2 regions of the Bacillus bruguierae genome follow, and region 1 is predicted to be linked to the other one. Evidence: riboswitches for the same ligand, from Rfam matches in the RefSeq annotation. Region 1 holds a riboswitch; the other holds the start of a gene.
What was found. A riboswitch is a leader RNA that binds a small molecule or an ion and turns the genes downstream of it on or off. The one in region 1 is predicted to bind lysine.
Positions count from the first base shown of each region.

Region 2: linked by a shared signal. The riboswitch ahead of WAZ07_RS19845 (amino acid permease) and the one ahead of WAZ07_RS06550 (aspartate kinase) in region 1 are both predicted to bind lysine.

Region 1 is NZ_JBAWSX010000002.1:473,724-482,130, reverse strand. It holds gene WAZ07_RS06575 (ABC transporter permease) at 1-1,842, opposite strand, end outside; gene WAZ07_RS06570 (ABC transporter ATP-binding protein) at 1,855-2,622, opposite strand; gene WAZ07_RS06565 (YndJ family protein) at 2,947-4,575, opposite strand; gene WAZ07_RS06560 (DUF4166 domain-containing protein) at 4,563-5,192, opposite strand; gene WAZ07_RS06555 (DoxX-like family protein) at 5,197-6,105, opposite strand; lysine riboswitch at 6,295-6,482, shown strand; gene WAZ07_RS06550 (aspartate kinase) at 6,708-7,937, shown strand; gene asnA (aspartate--ammonia ligase) at 8,123-8,407, opposite strand, start outside.
Region 2 is NZ_JBAWSX010000014.1:53,521-61,927, reverse strand. It holds gene WAZ07_RS19855 (GNAT family N-acetyltransferase) at 1-546, shown strand; gene WAZ07_RS19850 (ABC transporter permease) at 693-1,793, opposite strand; gene WAZ07_RS19845 (amino acid permease) at 2,434-3,852, opposite strand; lysine riboswitch at 3,985-4,164, opposite strand; gene WAZ07_RS19840 (hypothetical protein) at 4,430-4,759, shown strand; gene WAZ07_RS19835 (hypothetical protein) at 4,818-5,003, opposite strand; gene WAZ07_RS19830 (hypothetical protein) at 5,273-5,458, opposite strand; gene WAZ07_RS19825 (NADP-dependent glyceraldehyde-3-phosphate dehydrogenase) at 5,699-7,138, opposite strand; gene WAZ07_RS19820 (ABC transporter ATP-binding protein) at 7,829-8,407, shown strand, end outside.

The DNA.
Region 1 (8,407 bases):
TTTATACAATTGTACTGTTATCCAGTAATATGCAAGATAAATGAAGACAAATAAACTAATTGGCATCCAAATTTTCACATACGGATCAAGTAAAATGAATGAAAATAGATTCATGCCAACTAACACATGAGCAATTCCAACAATCCCAGGAAATAAGAAGATGAAGAATACTTCTTTATAGATGCTGCGAGAGAGCACTCCTTTTCGAACACCAATTTTTCGAAGCATGGCATAGCGGCGTTTATCTCTAGATGCTCCTGTTAAAATTTTAAACATAAGCGAACTAGCCATCATCGCAAGAAAAGAAGCGCCTAGGAAAAATCCCATAAACATTGTACCGCTCATAAAAGTATACATATACTGATACGTCGTCATTTTCGTTTGCATTGGTACTTCTTCCCCGATATTTTTTTGTGCAACTTCTTTTTGTCGTTGATCTATTTTTGTAAGAATCGGTTTATATTTTTGCAAATTATCTACGCGAATTAAAAGGAGTGAGTGCACTGTTCCTTGTAATTTTTCATAATTTTCTTTATCAGCGATGCGAAGCGGCTTTCCGCCAAATTGATTGTAACTAATTTGAAATTCACGAACGAGTGCATCCTCCCATTGCCCAGGCATACTTGGATATTGCTGCGTTTCCCGCTTCTCAAGCGATGTGTATATTGGTTCAGAAAGTCCCTCACTTACACGAACACGGATTGGCTTTTTACTTTTCTTTGCACTTTTGTGCTCCGAAATAAGCGGTGGCTGATTAAGTAAATCGTCACGTAAAAAGTAAACCGCTTCGTTATTTTCTTTATAAGAATATTTCTTTTCTTCTATAATGTTCATTTGCTTTAATTCTTTTATCTCTTCTGCATTTGGATCATGAATCGTCGCATCATACACTCGCGAAAATTCCGTTGTCATTCCAACATTTTTTTGAAACGCCATCCCAGCTGTCATCGCACCAGCACCTAGTGCAATCAACATAGAAACTGTCCCTAATACTCTTGATAAACTATTAATTCGAAAACGTAGCTGTGCAAGTGTAAAGCTATTAAGTCCTGCTTCGTTTCTTTTTTTATTTCTTTTTAACATCGTAACAAATAAAGGCAATAATGAACCAAATATAAAATAAGTTCCAATTGTCGTACAAATTGTTGCAACTATAAGTCCCATTTCCTGCAATTCATTCACATGAATGATCGAGTAATATCCAATGCCTAGCATCAATATTCCAAGCACCGTAAAAACCGTAATACGAAGTTTACTTTTTTCTACCTCATCTTGCGTTTCATCTTCTCGTATAAGCTCTAATTCTGTTTTGCGCAGAAGACGAATGCTATTAATCATCCCTGTCACTGCAAAAAGAACAAAGAAGAAAAGTAACGTTGCAATTAAAGCAGGAATATAAAACGCCTCGTATCCCTTCGCTGATACATCCATACCTTTTATAAGAACCTTCCCTACCGCACTTGCTAATCCAATCCCCACTATATTTCCAATCATTAAAGCAACCATTCCAAGCCCCAATGTTTCGATAAAAAGCAGCTGTGCAACCTTTTTCTTTTTTGCACCAAGCATCATATACATTCCTAATTCTTTTCGACGCAGTGTAAGCAAAAATGAATTTGCATAAAGAATGTAAAATAAGGTAATAAACGAAAGTAACACAGAACCAATCCCAAAGACAATACGAATGCTGCTAATAATACTATTTTCTTTCGTAAATTCAGTATTTAAAGCCATCGTTTGAAACATATAAAAAATACTTATACTAACGATAAGACCAATTAACAAAACAAGATAATCTTTCATCATCTTTCGTATACTATGTATCGATAATTTCAGTAACATGTCCTCATCTCCTTATATCGCTTCCTTGGAAGAACTCATTTTTCCAAGCACATTTAAAATATCTTGATAAAATGCTTCTCTACTTCCATTGCGGTGAATTTCCTTATAAAGCAATCCATCTTGGATAAATAAAATACGTTCACAATAACTTGCACTAAACACATCATGCGTTACCATCATAATGCTAACGTGATGATTTTCATGTAAATCATGCATCGCTTCTAATAAACTTTTCGCATTTTTACTATCAAGTGCTCCTGTTGGTTCATCTGCAAGAATAATTGCTGGATTATGTACGAGTGCACGAGCTGCTGCTGTACGCTGCTTTTGACCACCAGAAACTGCAGTTGGGTATTTCTCTAAAATTGCTTCTATCCCAAGTTTTATCGCTACCTCTTGTACTTTTCCTGCAATTTCTTTTGAAGACACTCCTTGCAGTGACAACGGCAATGCAATATTTTCATAAATTGAAAGGTTTTCAAGAAGATTAAAATCTTGAAAAATAAATCCTAGCTTTTGCGCTCTAAAATCAGATAATGCATTTCCTTTCATATTCACAATATCTGTTCCAGCAATTTCCACCGTACCACTAGTCGCTTGATCAAGTGTCGAAATCACATTCAACAACGTCGTTTTCCCTGATCCCGATGGACCCATGATCCCAACAAACTCACCTTCTTTTACCGATAACGTTATTCCTTTTAATACCCTTGAGTGATTTTCATTTCTCTTCCCATATACTTTTTCTACTTGATTTACCTCTACTACAGCACTTTTCATAACTTCATCCCCTATCTCTTAGTATCTATTCGTATCTTCTCAGAAATTTTTTAAGTTTCTTGTAGGTAAATTCTTAAGAATTCTTAAGATTCACTATATATACAAGTTAAAAAACCCTTTCTTTTTTTGGAGGACGAGAGCATCTGGCCGCGCACAGAGATGGTCAGTGCCTTTTCCTTCCACATGCAATGTTTAAAACAAAAAAGCAAGTAGCGATCATGCTGTATTCTGCATAGCAGAGACTTATATATCAAAATTTAAAATAAATTTATATAGAACACCTAACAAAAAATGAGCTTGGCATCATACCAAACTCATTTTTTATTATGCAATATTCTCTTTTTGTTCTATTTCATAATCAATCTCTAGAAACTTTGCGCCAAACAGCCACATTTGATGATGTGCTGTTAACGTTGTTGCATCCTTCTCTCTTATCGTAAACGTTTCTGTGAGTGGCAAGCGAATCGTAAAGAAGCGGCTATGTAAATAAATCCCCTCATCCCCTCTTGCACTATTCCTTAATCGACTCGTAATAATAAGATGTTTCTTATCATTACGCAGTTTTAAAATGCCCGTCATATTCGCATATGGTAATGGCAATGCAATATTCATGTATGTTTCCTCGTTATATTCATGCTGAGAATAGAGCGCGACAAAGATTGTTTCATTCAGTTCGTTTTTCCGAACCCAGGCTCTAACGTCATTTCTACCGTCTTTTTCATCTTTTATAGCAACAATTTCTCCTTCCATCCTCTCTAAGCGATCTCCCATTCCTAAATGAATTTGTTGTACACGTCGGCTTATTTTTTCATACAAAAAAGCAAATGGCCAAAACCAGCGTGACCAGTGAATAGTTGCTTTTAACTCATATTCTTTCGTGTTCTCATAAAAATCAATAATAAGTGGTGATACATTCTTTGTATTAAACTGTTTACTATCAAAATCTATCACTTTATTTATAAGGCCTGTATATTCGTTCTCCTCTATTAAGTTATTTTCTAATAAAACATTTTTTCCAATTTTCATCTTACCTTTTATACGACTCATCGGTTTTCCATAACGCATATATGTCGGTGCAGCTTTTTCAATCATCCAGCCAATACAACCAGGGAATGCTACACCCATTCCATTCACAACTCCATGAATCCAAACCATTTGCGCAATCGTAATCGTCATGACATGCTTAAAGTTGCCATATGAATAGAAAAGCGAGAAAAGAATAGTTACCATAAGTGTACTAGACGAGATGATAAGAAGAATTTTTGCACTCTTTGAAGTAAACTTTGTTTTCCATACAAAAATCCCGTAAATATAAAGGGAAATAAGATAGAGTAACACTGCAAAAAATTCAAACGTTCTTGAATATGTAATCCCGATTGCAACTGTCATTGGTGAAATAATCATAATGAACATAGCGGTTGTATACAACTTACTTTTCTCTTGTTGTTTCCTCCCTAACAAACCGGCAAACAAGGGAAGTAAAAAAGCAGAGTAATGAAAATGAGCCGCTGTGAGTAAAACAATATCTGAACTAAACTGCATAATTGGTATATTTGCTACAGAGGCAAAGAACCAAAATCCACCTAAAAATAAATATATAAATCCACTATCAATTGCAGTTTCTTCTAACGGTTTCCATCCTCTTTCTAACAATCGGGATACTCCAAACAGTGCGACAATACCGGTATATAAAAACCAAATTATCGCAAATGGAAAATAGTCTGTTACAAAAGCAAGCATTGCACTTATTGCTGCAATCGGATAAAAAAATGCTGCGAGCTTATAACAAAATAGTTCGTCTCCATTTCTTTTTTTCTTATCTACAATAGAAAACGCCATTGGGATAAATACAAGAATAGACAATAATATAATCAATTCAACAGGGTGCAGATTTAGCCATTCTAATATAAGAAAAATAACATAATAGATGCAACCAATTATTATATTTCGCATAAATTTATATCCCTTTCTCTAAACGTTCCCTTATAGGAGAAAAGCGGTCCTAATAATGGATTTTGTACTTGTACTTGTATTCGATAACACTCTAATTCATCATCATAACTTTCTATAATCTTTGCCTGTCCATATAAAAACTTTGGCAACGGAATCTTCATTCCGCATAAGTAGAACCATTGTTTTTTAGATGAAATATGCATCGCTCCTTTTGCATCAACGTGAAACGCTAACGTCGATACGAGCAAATGCGGTTCACCAAAATAATCGACAATTTCATTTTGTTTACCATTCAAATACATAACAGCATGAAAATAACGCTTTTTTTCACCGAATAAAAACATCCGATTCCATCTTACAAATGTCTCTCCTTTACTGTCTTTCTCTGCTTTATTTTGGATAATAAATGGTACTTCTGTCCCTCTTTCCGAAAAGAACATCCGGAATTTTGCTGCTACTTTTAAAAACATTCTTACAGCAGCAGAACCTTCTGTAATTTCGTCCATCCTCCCTTCACCTGTAAAACTATATTCTTCTGTAATTGCATACCGTTTTTGTAACTTTGGGTGTAACTGATGATAGGATTCTTCTAATAATGTTTCGTAAATGGAAGTCAATTTTCTACTCCTTTCTACTTCTCTTACAATTCTTCGCTTGCGGTAAGTTATTGCTATTCATATAACCGATTATTGAGAGTCCAATTAATATGATGTTTAACGTAATCGGATTAAAAAGTTGCATAAAGCTAGCGATATTTGTAAATCCCGCCGCAGCTGTCAATATTAATATTATAAAAGTGTGAAGAAAAAATAATTTCTGTTTTTGGAAAGGTAACAACCAGATCACCCCAAACACAATTTCCAAAAATCCAACCATTTTAATCATTGCGGCAGCGTAATTTTCTGAACCAATAAGCTTGGAAAGCATCTGTACCTCTTCTGGATGAGTATATAAAATTTTCGGAATAAGACCTTGATAGATCCACACAAAAGACAACAAAAAGCAAATGAGATAATATGTAATAGCTCTTTTTAATAATAAACGCGGATGAAATCCTTTTTCTAACCACAATTTCAAGGCATCAAAACTCCAAGCTGTTGCCCACCCTAATAACGGACGAAATATATATGAATCTATAAATCTTCCTATACCTCCAAACCTCGTTTCATAATCATACTGCGTTTTAAAGCGAACCTTATTCTCATTCGGTTTATACTTCCAATAGCCTCTCCCTACCGAAATTAACGAAAGCTTACTATCTGTCCAAAATTTCAGTGACGAAATGCGTTCCCCGCCTTCTTTTTGTAATTCTCCTATTGATTCTCCTTCTCCAGCAATTTCAAGTCCGAAACCAATTTTTGTTTTATATAAAAAATGCTGTGGTTCGCCTTCGTTCTTCTCTAAATACGATATTTCTGTAAACCGTGCATCCCATTCCGTATGTATCTTTGGATCTTGTGTATACTTCCAAAGTTCATCCATTGTAGTTTCTATTTCGGTTTTTACATAAATGGGGTTTTGTTTTTTCATTCCCACTCCTCCATCCATATGTGAAATTTGTAATATTTACCCCTTTCAACCACATATCATTTTCATTTTACCAATAAACCATTTTAATTTTCAAAATTTTTATAACCCACTTGATTTCTCTCAACATTTTGATTACTATAGAACAAATGTTACAAACAACTTCATACAACCAATTACTCTCGCCTAATGACGTGAGATAGAGGTCGCAACTTTTATGAGTATTCTATAGGAGACACAGAGATTGTCAGTGAATGTAGATGAAAGGAAAAGTTGCCGAAATGTATATGTTCCTCTGAGCATATACATTGGGGCTGTTTTCGAATAGAAACAGAACTGTCATATATACAGCGGTGTATATATGAAGAGCTATCTACAAAAAAGAGAGATCATGTTTTTTATGATCATCTTCTTTTTTGGCGGTTTTTTTATTAGCTCCGTTTTCTGTTTCCTTTTTCCTGTAACAGCACCATCCTCACCTATTTGAGATGGTGTTTTTTATTTGCTTTCGATAACTTACAGGAAGATCTATACTTCCCATCTTATGTTTAACAACATTTTCCCTAATTTATTTATCTATATTAACTTGAAAGAGGGCTCTTATCATGGAGATTATTGTTCAAAAATTTGGTGGTACATCTGTCGGAAATATCGAACGGATTCAACATGTTGCCGATTTAATCATTGAGGAATATGAAAGAGGACACGGAATTGTAGCGGTCGTTTCTGCAATGGGACATAGTACAGATGAATTAGTATCTTTAGCTGCTAGTATTACAGATCAACCTAGTAAACGAGAAATGGACATGTTACTTACAACAGGTGAGCAAATTTCAATTTCTTTATTAACAATGGCCTTGCAAACAAAAGGGTATGAGGCAATTTCATTCACTGGCTGGCAAGCTGGTATTACAACAGAGCCCGTACACGGCAGCGCAAGAATTATCGACATAAATATAGAGCGTATTCAATCTTATGTACAAAAAGGAACGATTGTTGTTGTAGCTGGTTTCCAAGGATTAAGCAGAGATCAGGAAATTACAACGCTTGGCCGCGGCGGTTCCGATACAACTGCAGTTGCATTAGCTGCAGCATTACAAGCAACAAAATGTGATATTTATACTGATGTAACAGGTGTTTATACAACTGATCCTCGCGTTGTAAAAGACGCTTACAAATTAGATGAAATTTCCTATGATGAAATGTTAGAACTTGCAAATTTAGGCGCTGGTGTACTTCACCCAAGAGCAGTCGAATTTGCAAAAAATCATAATGTTATGTTAGAAGTTCGCTCAAGCATGGAACAAGAAAACGGAACAATCGTAAGGGGAGAATGTGACATGGAACAACAATCAATCGTAAAAGGCATTGCATTTGAAGATAATATTACACGTGTAACAATGAAAGGCCTACAAGCAGGAAAACTTTCCGCAGTCTTCTCTACATTAGCAAGTGCTCATATTAATGTAGATATTATCATTCAAAGTATTACAAATGAAGGAACTGTACATTTATCCTTCTCTATTCATTCAAATGATTTAAAAGAAACACTAGCGGTTTTAGAAGAAAATCGTGAATCTATGCAATATGAATCTGTAGAGTATGAAAACCATTTAGCAAAAGTATCGATCGTTGGATCAGGTATGGTATCTAATCCAGGTGTCGCTGCGAAAATGTTCTCAACATTACAAGAAGAACATATTCACATTAAAATGGTAAGTACATCAGAAATTAAAGTATCTGTCGTAATCGACCGCCTTCATTTAGTAAAAGGTGTCGAAGCACTTCATGAATCGTTTATGGCAAAAATTGAGCGTTTTGCATCAGTAAATTAAAAAAACAAGGAACCAACTCCAAAAGTACGTAGGTGCCTTTCGGAGGTCGGTTCCTTCTTACTTATCCGCCGATATATCGGCGGAAATGGTACTTTTATCGGCGCTTTTTACAATATATCGACCGTTTCTTAAAATATATCGGCGATTCGACATGAAAAACAGTCTAGTCTCTAAAGCTCGGTCTTTTAGAACAAGTGAATGTTTTGCTTTTTGCACTCTTCACGCATTTCATCTGGCCACACTGAAGACTGCACTTCACCGATATGTGCTTTACGTAAAAAGTACATGCACATTCTTGATTGTCCAATGCCACCACCAAGTGTTAACGGCAGTACATCTTCTAAAATTCCTTTATGGAAATCGTATTCACGTTTGAAGTCTTCCCCTGTTATTGTTAATTGTTCATCAAGAGATTTACTGTCAACGCGAATGCCCATCGATGATAACTCAAATGAAGACTGCAATACTGG
Region 2 (8,407 bases), on a different contig from region 1:
ATGTTTCCTATTTTAAAAACAGAAAGACTAATTTTGAGAGAACTAATAGAAGATGATGCACAAGGAATATTGAATTGCTTTTCAAATGAGGATGTATTACGTTACTACGGACAAAATCCATTAACAGATCTAGAACAGGTTGAAAATATAATTAGGAATTTTTCAAATAACTATAAAGAAAAACGTGGGATAAAATGGGGAATTCAAATAAAAGAAACAGAAGGAATTATTGGAACGATTGGATTTCATGACTGGTCTTTCGAACATAAGAGAGCGGAAATCGCTTATGCCCTTTTACCTGAACACTGGGGAAAAGGGTATGCCGCTGAAGCAGTTTTAAAAGTTATATCATACGGATTTCATGAGCTACATTTAACTCGGATTGGAGCAGTTGTTTTTACAGAAAATAAAGCATCTAATGTACTACTAACAAAATTAGGCTTTCAAAAAGAAGGCGTTCTTAGAAATTATATATATCAAAATAATGTTGCATATGATACGAACGTTTACTCCTTGCTTCCAACTACTGCCTATACTCGGAATTAAGTTTATCGGCGATTTTCACGATATATCGGTGCAAATGATGTATTTATCGGCGGTTTTTCTAATATATCGGCGATTCGACAGGGAATAAAGACCCTTCGGCAATGTTCGAAATAAAAAGAATCCATTGTGATCAAAATGGATTCTTTTTATTTCAGTAAAATAACCCCGAAAAAGAACAAAAACTGTATAAAACTCACTCTATAGATAAACGTCATAAAAGCCCGCTTTCGCTCTACAAGTGAAACTGGATACAATGCTACAATACTATTTCCCGAAAAATAATTCCAAAGAGCACGAAGTTGTAAAAATGATATGTATAGGAAACATAACGTGACGATTCCTTTTCCAATAAAGGTGGGAATGTAGTAGGAAAGAAAGCCTCCTACTAAAGTTAATCGTATATACATACCAAAGTAATCGTTAGTACGTACAAAGGATAAACTATACAAATATAAAAAAGGAGATTGTTTTTTATACAAGATTTGTTCAATCCAGGTGGTGAGCCACTTTCTTTGTTTGACTTGTTGTTTAATTTGCGGTACATCTGTAAAGAAATGTACAAATTGATAAAAGCGCATGTCCATTTGTTCTTCTTGCTCTATTAAATATTCCCAACGAATGTGCCTTTTTTGTTTGTTCATCGTATATAAAAATAAGAGCGTTATGACAAGGAGTATACTTCCTACAACCGTAATGGAAGAGAATTGAAATATTGTATATGTAATAGCTGCATTGCAGAATATCCGAATAAGTAACCAGTATGAAGCAAAGTCTGTATTTCTATATGTCCAATGTATGTACATATTCCACCACTTTATAAAAGCAAGAATGACAAAGACTCCGCATAAAAAAGCGGGAGTTGTATGTAATGATTGCTGGGCAAGAGGTGTAATGATGAGTACCGCGCATAATAATGGAAAGAGTTGCATGATATAACTATATAAAAGAGAACGCTTAACATAGTAGGCTAGTTTTTCTTCTATCGGCAATAGATATAGGATATCTGGCTTTTGTAAAAATGTTCGAATGGGAGAACGAGTGAGTATAACCGTAAGTAAAATCATCACAATGGTTAATGCAACAGACTCAGATGGAAAGGAACGAAGAAATTTTGCATAATAATAGCCGCCAGTGCCAAAAAGAATAAGGAAGCTATAAACTAGACCACTTACAATACGAGCAAAGTACATCGTGATTTTTTGTAGATGTTGCTGGAAACGACTCGTCCAAAGTGTTTCGATTGTCACTATAGCCACCTCTATATTGTAGATTGTTACGATTTGAAATATATGAACAGGTCTTCGAAGCGACTCAATACCCATTTTTTCGAAAATGTTCTAGTCTTTTATTTTTCTGTTTTCCTTTTTTAGGTATGTGTTCGGTTGTCATGCATAGGCTTGCTGCAATATACATGCAATTAGCTATTATTAATACCATTATAGGCAAAGACATAATAGGTAAAGTAGGGAAGACAGCTAAACACATAAGAGATGGGCGGTTTAGAATAATCGCGAATAAGACAAAAATTGTCGATATGAGCAGGCAGGAAAGAGCTATTATCATTTCCATATTTAAATAAAATTTGCGAATACACACAGTTAAATTGAGAACGCATCCAAGAATCCCTAATAAATATCCTATAATGTGCACAACACTTCTCTTTTTGAAAACTTGTAACATGTTGCAAATACTCCTTATTCCTTTTTCTGTTATTTTATCATATGCACATCACGATATCATGGGTGAATTTGGAAAATATCTTTTGTTTTCACACCGCACGTGGCAGAAAAAGGTCCTGACCGCTACCACACACGGCCAGATGCTCTCGTCCACCCTAAAGAAGAGGTTTTCTTTCTTTATATGTACATAAAAAAGCAAGCTACCTTTTTAGGCAACTTGCTCGTTTTGTTTCTCTTTTTTCTCATCACGTTTCATTAATGGATAGAATGCAAATCCGACGATAAATAATCCAATGCCAAGCAGGAATGTTTTCACATCAGAAGATCCTGTTTTAATAACCCATAGTGCATAAATAAGTGCAATAGCCGCAATGATTCCATCTATGATACGAGAACCTTTTTGATTTTCGTATGTTTCACCTGTCATAACAAGTTTAAGCTGGAAGATTGGTGAAACGAGATATGGAATTAAGTAGGCAAGTGTTGAAACGGTAATAACAAATGTATACGCCTCGGCAATTGTCCCGGATAGTGTTGAGAATAGGAACACTTGCGACATAATGTTTGTTATACGAAGCGAATAAATCGGGCTCCCTTTTTTATTTGTTTTTGTAAAGAAAGATGGAAAGAATCCTTCTTTTGCTGCTTGATATGGTACTTCTGAACTTAATAAAACCCAACCTAGGATGGATCCAAATAAAGAAGTAAGTGCAAGCAGCGCCATTAATTTTCCGCCGCCATGTCCCATTGCTGCAGATAATGCATCTGCTAATGGTCGTTCAGATGCTTGTAGTTTATCGACATGAAGAACGCCCATTGTTAAGATTGTAATTCCTAAATAGATACCAACTGTTAATAGTAAGCCAGTAACAGTTGCGCGTTTTACTGTTTTTGGTGAAACAGCACGGTTTGATAATAAGACAGCTGACTCGATGCCGATAAAGGCCCAAAGTGTTGTTAAGGCAGCTAAGTTTACTTGTGATAATAGTCCGTGTGAAACGCCTTCTTTATCAATAATCGGTGTATACCATTGTCCAAGTTTAGATGCTTGGAAGGCAAATAACGTTACCACAATGAAGAGAAGGAATCCTGTTACTTTCGTTGTTGTTGCAAGGAAGTTCAATTTCCCAGCACCGTTTATGCCGTTCGTTAAAATCATATGTGTCCCCCACAGTAAAAGGGTACAAATAGAGAACGTAATTAGTTTTCCAACTTCAATGTTGAACGTTCCGATTGAAAATAATACATGCGTATCTTTCATAATTGGGAAAAAGAGCGATAAATAACCAGCAAATGATGTAATGATCGCTACGTTACTTGCCCAGTTTGCAACCCAGTAGCCCCATACGATGCTAAAACCCGCCATTTTTTTCGTTTTTTGTGAAGAAAAGAGTGCATAAGCATGACTTTGCGGACCTGTTGTTAAATCGGGACGACGAATTGCTAAATTACCGAAAACAAGAGCTAACATTAACACGCCAAATCCTGTCGTTAACCAAGCTAATGTAACACCAAGAGGACTAGCTGTTTGTGCTAATGTACTCGGAACCATGAAAATACCAGCTCCGACCATATTTCCAACTACAAATGCAGTGAGTACCCAAAAACCCCATTTTTTTTGTTGCATAGAAACTACCTCCAAAATTAGTATAACCAAGTCAAGCGAGGAGATATGTATGTGTTTGAAGTTCCAAACAAAACAAAAAAGCGCGTATATGTTCACGCGCTTCTCAATCTTATTAAGAAACCCACGGACATATCTCTCGATAGCTCTCCACAAGCAAACAGCTTGTGACAGTCCTGCACTTATTCAATGCAGACCCAGCAAAAAAGCGTTGTGGATACTTCTTGCTTCGGCAATTATTCCTTTCAGATTTGTTCAGCGATGCCACACATCTCCCAAATCATACTATTAATAATTGCAACCTCTACCTCACCGAGATACGAATGAGGATTTATATATAAAGTTAACATAACCAAGGGTAACAAATGGATTTTTATTCGTCAATGCAAATAAATATAATCAGATGATTGAGATAATAAAGTATGTTTTAAATAATGAAACAACTTCTGGATTTGCATCATACAATATGTATATAAAAGAAGGAGAAAGTGCAGCTTTTATCATGAAGAGCACTTTATTTGAGAGGGATAAACGGATGGAGAGCTGGTTAAAGAGAAACTGTTTTATATGTGGAAAGGAAATGTACAGGTGTGAAAAACCGGATCCGATAGAGGAGCTAAAAAAACAAAATGAAGAACTCGCAGTTTCTTTAGAACAATGTATGAGGTTACTCTATAATATACAAACGAATGTAAGTAAAAAAACAGAAAAGAGTGCATTACCTCCTCTTTTTTCGTTAGGAGATAAGATAGAAGTATTTGACGGGGAAACAAGTACAGAAGGGATCTTTATTGAGTGTACAAATGAATGGTTATATTGGATTAACGTAGATTATGATTTAACCATTAGTCATATAAAAAGTGTAAAGCGTATTATAAAAAAAGAGTCTATTCAAAAAGGGTATGTATAACTCTTTTTGAATAGGCCCAGTATCTTTTTGTGAAAGGGTTAAATAATTTTATAGGTAATTAGGAAACTTTACGAATGCTAATTGTATCTAAACTTGTAATGTTAATATTTGCAAAGCTATCCACCCAGATTAAGAAGTTGTTGTCTACACGAATGAAAACACCTTGAGCGTCAATTTCATTTCCTGCTGAAAAAACGCGAATTTTATCGCCTTCTACTAAGCCGTTTAATCTTGATACTGCCATGAGTCCGCCTCCTCTCTATCAGAAGTTAATATATATATATGAAAATGTTAGAGAGTGTGTGCGAGAGAGAGGTAGTACTAGCAACCATTTTTATAGAGTTACATTACATGCAATACTGTTATTTTCTCACACGTCATAGATTCAAAATTCTTACGAATAGTTTGTGCATCGTTAATCTGAACAGAGTCTATTCAAAAAGGATTAATATAACTCCTTTTGATATAGACCCAGTGTCTTTTTGTGAAAGTGTAAAACAATTTTATAGGTAATTAGGAAACTTTACGAACGCTAATTGTATCTAAGCTTGTAACGTTGATATTTGCAAAGTTATCAACCCAAACTAAGAAGTTGTTTTCTACGCGAATGAAAACGCCTTGACCGTCAATTTCACGTCCTGCTGAAAACACACGAATTTTGTCGCCTTCCACTAGGCCGTTTAATCTTGATACTGCCATAAGAACGCCTCCTCTCTATCAGAAGTTAATATATATATATGAAAATGATATAGAGTGTGTGCGAGAGAAATATAGTGCTAGCAACCATTTTTATAAAATATAAAAAGAAGTAGAAATTATTTTCTACTTCTTTTTACTTTGTTTTTTTGTTTGAAACCTCGCAAGTGGCAGAAAAAAGCCCTGACCGCTACTATGCATGGCCAGGTGCTCTCGCCCACCTAAAAAAGAGGTTTTCTGTCTTTACATCAAATTCAATACTGTTACTTTCTCGCGTGTCATAGATTCAAGGCTTTTACGAATACCTTGTGCGCCCATACCAGAACCTTTTACACCGATGAATGGGAAGTGATCTGGGCCGCGCTCAGTGCGTCCGTTAATTTGAACAGAGCCTGTTTCAATTTTGTTTGCGATGTGAAATGCTTTGTTAATATCTTTTGTAAATACACTTGCTTGTAAACCAAACTCAGATTTGTTTGCAATTTCAATTGCTTGTTCGTCAGAAGAAACGCGAATGACTGGAAGAATCGGACCGAATGGCTCTTCCCAAGCGACTTTCATATCTTCCGTTACATGATCAAGAAGTGTTGGATAGATTAAGTTACGCTCACGTTTGTTGCCGATGACAACAGTTGCACCTTTTTGCACTGCATCGTCTACTAAACTTTGAACGAAATCAGCAGATTTATCATCGATTAATGGTACGATCGTGCTGTCTTGTTCCGGAGAACCAACAGATAACTTTGCAATTTCATCTTTTAATAAGCGAACAAGTTCATCTGCTACATGTTCATGTACAAGTACGCGTTTAATCGCTGTGCATCGTTGACCGGAGTAAGAGAATGCCCCGCTAATAATATGTTTGGCAGCTTCTTGTAAGTCTGCGTCCTCGCGTACAATACCAGGATCTTTTCCGCCAAGTTCAAGGACAAGTGGGATCATTGCCGCTTTTTTCGCTAAATGCGTTCCTGTGTGTGTACCACCTGTGAACGATACCATATCGATGCCAGAATGCTCTACTAAGTAATCACCAATGACAGAACCACGTCCTGTTACTACGTTAACAAGTCCTTTTGGAAGGCCTGCTTTATGCAAGGCTTCAATCATTTTAATACCGCTAATTGCACCTTGTGTAGCCGGTTTAAAGATAACGGCGTTTCCTGTAATAAGGGCCGGTGCAAGCTTGGCAGCTGCTAAGTTGACAGGATAGTTAAATGGTGAGATGGCAAGAACGACGCCAAGCGGAGCGCGCTGAATAATTGCAAGTTTAGATTTAGCGCCGCCAGGGAAGCTGTCGCCCATCATACTTTCACCATGCATATGCATAGCTTCATCTACTGTGTAACGAATGAAATCAGCTGTACGAACAACTTCTTTTTGTGCATCTTTATATCCTTTGCCGACTTCTTTCATGATGATATCGGCAATTTCATCTTGCATATTCACGAGCTCATCAGCCCATTTATATAAATATTGTGCACGATCTTGAAGAGACGCTTCGGACCAGTCTTTTTGAGCTTCTTTCGCCAATTGAATCGCTTCATCTACTTCCGTGCGAGTAATTGCTTGTACTTGTCCGATTACTTCATGAAGATAAGGAGAGGAAATGTCGATTGTTTGCCCCGAGGAGCTTTCTTTCCATTCTCCATTTATATAAAATTTATACGTCTTGCTAGTTTGCATCGTAAGTCCTCCTAAAAATATAGTGACTTGTAAGAGTGAGTATATGGTGATTGTATGAGGTTTGAAAAAATAATTCAAATGAAATGTTTGTGAAATCTATTTTTGGCACGGTTTTTGCATTCGCTTTCTTCATTATGAAATAAGGCTCTGTTAAAGAATTATTAACCGATCAACTCGTTTTGCTAACCGTTATATTATTATTACGATGTTTAATACTTTATCGAATTTATTCAAAATCAACATTTTTATTTAACAGATCTTAAAATAAAAAAATAATTGACAGAAAAGTCTTTAAAGTTATACAATTAAAAATGGAAAATAAAAGAAGAAGGAGGTGCGCGTGATGATTGTAATCGTATATATGAATGGCTTAGGTGTTTTACACAATAAATATCATCACGCAACCTCTACGGACAAATAACGCTTCTTGTTAGTTTAAAAAGAAAGCGTACGTTGCGTGTGCCGTGACGTACGCTTTTATGCGTTTTTCGCATATCGTTAAAGCGACGGTATGCCTTTTTTTGTCCCTTTTTTTAGATTGTTCCTATACATTTGTATAGTTTCAATAATTCATTTTAGAAAGGTAGGAATGACGATGGAAAAGTATGAGGTGCGTATGGTAAAAACGGAGACGCTAGATAGCGGATAACGAGCCTATGCTTATACAACAACGAGAAGGGAGAGGTTACATTGTTTTCTGTATTACAAAAATTAACATGGTTTTTTAAAATGCATTGGAAAAGGTATAGTATTGCCATTGGTTGTTTACTTATTGTCAATGTCGTTGAGGTGATCCCGCCAAAGTTAATTGGATTAGCAATTGATGATATAAAAGCTGGGGATTTAACAAATGCGGGGATTATGAAATATGTAGGAATGTTGCTCGGGGCAGCAGCCGCCGGTTATATACTTTCTTATGTGTGGCAATATCAGTTATTTGGCGGTGCATTTGTGCTTGAAAAAACGATGCGTTCCAAATTTATGGGACATTTGCTGAAGATGACGCCAACTTTCTATCAGAAAAACCGTACAGGTGATTTAATGGCAAGAGCAACGAACGATTTGAAGGCAATTGCCATGACAGCTGGATTTGGTATTTTAACGCTCGTTGATTCGAGTTTATATATGCTGACAATTGTACTTATGATGGGTATTTCAATTAGTTGGAAGTTAACATTTGCTGCATTACTACCGCTGCCGATTATGGCGTATGCAGTGAGTGCTTATGGAAAGAAATTACATGAGCGCTTTACAGTTGCTCAAGATGCA